Linked DNA regions of Nitratifractor salsuginis DSM 16511. Each later gene encodes a partner of the first gene's protein in a complex. Links are inferred from orthologs where the notes say so. Each region holds a gene or a part of one and is shown in the gene's direction. Other genes may lie near its edges.

Region 1 (2,994 bases):
TAATAGAGATAGAGGTAGTGGATGTTGGCCCGCTCCTGCATTTGGATCTCGGCGAAGGAACGGTCGACGGAACGTTTCCACAGCACGGCAAAAAGGAAGATGAGCAGGATCATCGCGATGGAGAAGACCAGGTCGATCTTGGCCCGCAGGGAAGTGATGCGAAAGCGTTTAAACAAGCTTGTAGCCCACACCCCGGACGGCCTGGATCGCTTTGGGATCTCCCAGCTTTGCCCGGATTTTGCTGATGATTACGTCGAGGCTCTTTTGGGAACTGTCGCTCATGACCCTGGATTGGTTGATGAGCTGTTCTCTTGAGAGGGCCATACCCTGCTTGCGGATGAGCTGGGAGAGAATATCGAACTCCGCCGGAGTGAGCTGGAGCGCTTTGCCCTGATAGTAGATCGTATCGCCGCGGATCTCGTAGGGGCTTGGGGGAATGTTCTGGGGTTGGGCGCCTTTGTTGTAGCGGCGAAGCAGGGAGAGGATCCGGGCGTGGAGTTCCTTGGGGTCGTAGGGCTTGGGGAGGTAGTCGTCGGCTCCGATATGGAGGCTCTTGACCTTGTCCTCCACATCGTTTCTCGCCGAGGAGATGATAATGGGAATGCGGTATTTGCGCACCACCTCTTCACAGACCTCCAGGCCGTCCATACCGGGGAGAGTCAGATCCAGCAGCAGCAGATCGTAGTTTTGTACGCCGGCGCTGACCCCCAAAAAGGGATCTTCGTAGTTGGTCACCTGCATATTGAACTGTGCCAAATATTCACTGACCAGCTCCGCAAACTCCGGGTCGTCTTCGATCATCAAAATTTTGATAGGTTTCTCTTGAGCCTGTTCCATAGATTTATTCTATCGGCTACAGTTTAATTCAAAGCAAACAATCGATGTGGAAGAGCCGTTAGTTGATTTATATTGAGCCAATACATCGGATATAAGGTCTTATCTCTCGGGAGAGTTGGGCTCAGTTTCTCCCATCGGGTTTACAGCATCCCCAAAAGTGCGACGAGGAGTACCAGCGGCGTGACGATGAGTCCGACCTTCATATACTCTCCCCAGCCGATCTTGAGCCCTTTTTTTGCCAGGACATAGAGCCAGAGCAGGGTGGCGAGGAAGGAGCCGAAATCAATATATCTTGAAATATATGATAAAATCACTCGATAATTTCCAAGGAGTCCCCGTGAGTCAAAAAAAACGCGTTCTCATCCTCTGCACCGGTAACAGTTGCCGCTCGGTTATGGCAGAAGCCCTGATCAATGCGAAATTGAATGATTGCGTCGAAGCCGAAAGTTCGGGTGTGGCTGCTACCGGACGGGTCAATCCCGTTGCCCAGGCTCTGCTGGAGCGTGAGGGGATCTGGCGTCCCGAGTATCACTCCAAAACCCTGGATGAAGTGATCGACCGTCCCTTCGATCTGATCGTTACTGTCTGCGACAATGCCAAAGAGACTTGCCCGATGTTCCCCGGAAAGGTCAAGACGATCCATATAGGTTTCGAAGACCCCAGCGGAAAAGAAGAAGCGGAGTATGAGAAGACCCTGAGACTTCTCGAAAAAGAGTTGCTCTCGGTAGTGGAACGGGAACTGTGTCAGGGGGAACAGGATAAATAATTTTCCTCTTTTTCCCGGATCGATTGTCGGGGAAAAGAGAGGGAACCTTCTTCGGAAATGCCTGGTAGAGGCAGAAGATGAATCACTGCCAAGTGCCTTTCTACCCCAGTAGGGCGTTGAAAATATAACCGATGATCATAATTCCCAGGGCGACGGTGCCGAAGAAGATGGCGATGAGTTTGAGGGAGAGGATCTTTTTGAGGATCATCGCTTCGGGAAGGCTCAGTGCCGTGATGGCCATCATGAAGCTAAGTGCCGTGCCCATCTGCATTCCTTTCTGGGTCAATACTTCGATCAGGGGCATGACGCCGGCGGCGTTGGAGTACATAGGGACTCCCAGGATGGTCGCCAGGGGCACGGCATACCAGGCGTCGCCCCCGGCGTATTTGACGATGAGGTCTGCCGGCACATAGCCGTGGATCCAGGCGCCGACGCCGACGCCGGCTATGACATAGAGGCTGACTTTTCTGAGGATATCGACGGTGTAATCCCAGGCCTCTTTGATCCGTTCCGAAATAGGAATTTTCACCTCTTCGATCTCGGGAGGGGTGACGGCGGGGGGCTTAATGAGAATCTCGTCCTCGAGGTCCATTTTGCCGATAATGATCCCGGCGACGATAGCCACCAGCAGGCCGAAGCCGATGTAGAAGGCTGTGATCTTCCAGCCGAAGAGGCTGAAGAGCATCGCGATGGCGATCTCGTTGTTCATCGGGGCGCTGATGAGGTAGCTGAAGGTCACTCCCAGAGGGATCCTCGCCTGGAGGAAGCCCAGGAAGAGAGGGATTGCTGAGCAGCTGCAGAAGGGGGTGATGATTCCAAAAAGCGCGGCGGCGACATGGCCGACGAGGGGGTGCTTGCCCGCCAGCCAATCTCTTACTTTTTCGGTGGGGAAGTAGCTACGGATGAAGGTGACGAGGAAGATGATCACCGTCAGCAAAAAGAGGATCTTGACCGTATCGAAGAGGAAGAAATCCAGGGCGCTTCCGGCGGGAGAGTCGGGACTGAGGCCGAGAGTGCCATAGACGAAATGATCGACGATCCGCTGCCACCATTCAAACATATTCAATCCTTTTACTTAGAAGCATCTACTTGTGACTTGCGACTAAGCATAGAGTTCGATCAACTGCTTGATCTCTTTGGAACAGCAGCGTTTGTTGGGATTTTTCCGCGCACATTCGTTTCCGGTGCAGGCGGCGGTGGCCTCTTTGATCGCTTTGAGGGTGCTTGCGCCCTTTTTGATCGCTTCGACGATGCTCTTTTTGTCCACTTCGACGCAATAGCAGATGAGATCCTCATTGCTGAGCGTTGTGACATCGTCGTAGCGCTTGGGTTGAGTGAAAAATTGCATTCTTCTCAAGCCTTGGAGATCAGGTCCGCGATCTCGTCGGGAG
Region 2 (2,991 bases), 130 kb from region 1 along the record:
AAGGAATAAAGCATAATCTTTTGCTGCAGTTTGATAATGAGTTTCAAAGTATGGACGATGTATCTTCCAAAGGAGAGATAGTGAAATGAAACGATTATGACCATAAATTGGGCAAGATTGGAATTCTAACTGTGAAATTCCTATGCGCCACTTCTTTTAGTTAAAAATGCTTCCAAAAATCTTGATTCGATGTATAATTGTATAATTTTGTGAGCAAGAAACCAACAAGTTATTGTCCCGCTTCAGTATTATGGCGAATAAGAGGTGGATGACCTATTTCCCATCCATCGTGATACGGAACGAGATCGAGCGGCTGGAGAATATCAGATAATCAGATAATAAGGAAGTGACGTGTCATTGAGAATCGAGTGGGGTGATGAAGAGCTCCAAAAATTTCACGAGCAGGGCTTTTTACTCTTCCGGCAGGCGGTGGAGCCGGAGCGCTGTGATGCGATCAGAGGGATCGCCCACGTCCATTTGAAGTACCGGATCCCTCCTCTGGAGATGGAATCGGAATATATCGGTATCGACAAGAAGAAGTATCGGGAGACGGTGCGGAGGCTGCGGCAGGTCTACGATCGGGACATTCTTTTCCGGGAGTGGATGCGTGAACCTGCCATCCGCCCTTTGCTGGCGGAGCTATTGGAGGAAATGCCGGTTTTGGTGACGGCCCATCACAATTCGATCATGACCAAGATGCCCCACAGCAGCACCCCGACCCATTGGCACCGTGACGAACGTTATTGGCACTACCGGGACGACCGCCTGCTCAGTGTCTGGCTGGCATTGGGCCGTGAAACCCAGCAGAACGGTGTCCTGGAGTTTATCCCGGGCTCCCACCGGCAGGAATTTTCGCCCGAATCTTTCGATGAACGGGATTTTTTCCGGGACGATTACGCTCCCAACCGGCCCTGGATCGAGGGGCGTGTGCGTTTCACGCTGGAGAAGGGGGATCTGGTCCTCTTCCATTGCCGACTCCTTCATCGGGCGGGGGCCAATCGAAGCGAAGCGCCGAAAATTTCCTTCGTCTATACGGTCAAAGCTGTGGGAAATGAGCCGATTCCCGGGACACGCTCCGCGCTTTTTCCGGAGTATCCGCTTCCTCTCGAGACACCGGAAATAAAATCGGAGTAAATTTCTCTGGTATCTACCAAACATTACACGAAACTGGGTATAATCAACCTCGCAAATCACTACATAAAGGAAGAATAATGGGTAAATATGTTGAACTGACCAAAGACAACTTCGATGACACCATCAAAGAGGGCGTTGTTCTCGTAGATTTTTGGGCTCCCTGGTGTGGACCCTGCCGGATGATCGCACCTGTGATCGAGGAATTGGCCGAGGAGTATGAGGGCAAAGCGACCATCGCCAAAGTCAATACAGACGAAGAGCAGGAGATCGCCATCAAGTACGGTATCCGCTCCATCCCCACCATCCTCTTCTTCAAAAACGGGGAACTGGTCGATCAGATGGTCGGTGCCGCCGGCAAGCAGGTCTTCAAAGAGAAGCTCGACGCTCTGCTGGCCTAAGGCCTTCTTGGCCGATCGTCGGCCGAGAGTTTGCCCCGTTTCGTCTCGGCGAAGCGATGCAAGCTTTCATAAACAAGGGAGAGATGATGCTCGATTGTGCCATTATCGGAGGAGGGCCGGCCGGTTTGACCGCGGGGCTCTACACCACACGCGGCGGACTCAAAGAGGTCGTCATGTATGAGATGGGAATGCCGGGAGGGCAGATCACTCAGAGTAGTGAAATCGAGAACTATCCCGGTGTCTTCCGCGAAGATCCCCCTTTGACGGGAATGGAGTTGATGGAGCCCTGGCCCAAGCAGTGTATGCACTTCGGTCTCAAACATGAGATGAAAGAGGTTCAGCGGGTGCGTCGAAGCGAGGCTGGGCACTTTATTGTCGAACTCAGCGGCGACGAGTCGGTCGAAGCGAAAACGGTGATCGTCTGCACCGGCTCCACTCCGAGACGCGCCGGGTTCAAGGGCGAAGAGGAGTTCCTCGGCCGTGGGGTCAGTACCTGCGCTACCTGCGACGGCTTCTTTTACAAAGATAAAGAGGTCGCCGTGCTCGGAGGTGGGGATACCGCACTCGAAGAGGCGCTTTACCTAGCCAATATTTGCTCCAAAGTCTATGTGATCCATCGTCGCGACACCTTCCGCGCCGCGCCTCCGACCGTGGAGCGGGCGATGAAGAATCCCAAGATCGAGTTTATCCTCAATGCGACCGTCGAAGAGGCCTTCGGCGACGCGATGGGCCTCGAAGGGGTCAAGATCCGCTTCAAAGACGGCCGCGAAGAAGTGCTGAAGGTTCCCGGCCTCTTTGTCTTTGTCGGGAACAACGTCAACAACAAGGTTCTCAAGCAGGAAGACGGCAGCTTCCTTTGTGACGTCAACGAACAGGGGCAGGTGATCGTCGATCTCAATATGCATACCTCCGTACCGGGCCTTTTCGCCGCGGGAGATCTGCGGATCGAAGCCCCCAAACAGGTGGTCTGTGCCGCGAGCGACGGCGCCATTGCGGGTATGCAAGCCCTTCACTATATTCAGGAGAACGAACTCTAATGATCAAAACAGGAATTCTCGGAGCAACCGGCCGAATGGGAGCCCATCTCATCAAGAACGTTATGGAAGATGACACGCTGGAGCTTTCGGCTGTCCACGTCTATGATGAGCTGAAGCAGGAGCTTCCCGAAGGGGTTTTGGCTACCAACAGCATTCCCGAAATGCTCAAAGTCTGTGACGTCGTCATCGACTTCTCCGCTCCGGCGGCAACCCAGGAACTCTGCGAAGCGGCGATGGAGAATCCGACCGCACTGGTGATCGCAACGACCGGATTGAGTGTCCATCAGCAAAATCTCATCGAAGAGGCGTCCAAGAAGATGCCGGTGCTCTACGCTTCCAATATGTCGGCAGGCATCGCTCTGCTCAAACAGTTGGTACAGCAGGTCTCTTCCACCCTCAAGGATTTCGATATCGAGATCGTC

Evidence for each region. The genes of interacting proteins can lie anywhere in the genome.
Region 2: the proteins of NITSA_RS02730 (region 1) and trxA are in contact, whole or in part, in an NMR structure (PDB 2IPA), measured with the Bacillus subtilis proteins. The link is inferred for Nitratifractor salsuginis DSM 16511 from one-to-one orthologs.

Annotation. Positions count from the first base shown.
Region 1 is NC_014935.1:541,575-544,568, forward strand. The notes cover bases 15-2,888. They hold NITSA_RS02730 (arsenate reductase ArsC), read left to right. Parts: upstream 15-1,174; coding sequence 1,175-1,603; downstream 1,604-2,888. Other genes in these bases: NITSA_RS02720 (ArsS family sensor histidine kinase), read right to left, coding at 15-176; NITSA_RS02725 (response regulator transcription factor), read right to left, coding at 169-837; NITSA_RS11050 (ArsB/NhaD family transporter), read right to left, coding at 978-1,151; NITSA_RS02735 (permease), read right to left, coding at 1,704-2,663; NITSA_RS02740 ((2Fe-2S)-binding protein), read right to left, coding at 2,706-2,888. Outside these bases: more of NITSA_RS02720, read right to left, coding at 1-14; more of NITSA_RS02740, read right to left, coding at 2,889-2,951; NITSA_RS02745 (thioredoxin family protein), read right to left, coding at 2,957-2,994. UniProt on the Bacillus subtilis protein: Catalyzes the reduction of arsenate [As(V)] to arsenite [As(III)]. In vitro, can dephosphorylate para-nitrophenyl phosphate (pNPP).
Region 2 is NC_014935.1:672,793-675,783, forward strand. What follows is about bases 1-2,871. They hold trxA (thioredoxin), read left to right. Parts: upstream 1-1,211; coding sequence 1,212-1,532; downstream 1,533-2,871. Other genes in these bases: NITSA_RS03370 (phytanoyl-CoA dioxygenase family protein), read left to right, coding at 352-1,134; trxB (thioredoxin-disulfide reductase), read left to right, coding at 1,619-2,569; dapB (4-hydroxy-tetrahydrodipicolinate reductase), read left to right, coding at 2,569-2,871. In the rest of the region: more of dapB, read left to right, coding at 2,872-2,991. UniProt on the Bacillus subtilis protein: Participates in various redox reactions through the reversible oxidation of its active center dithiol to a disulfide and catalyzes dithiol-disulfide exchange reactions.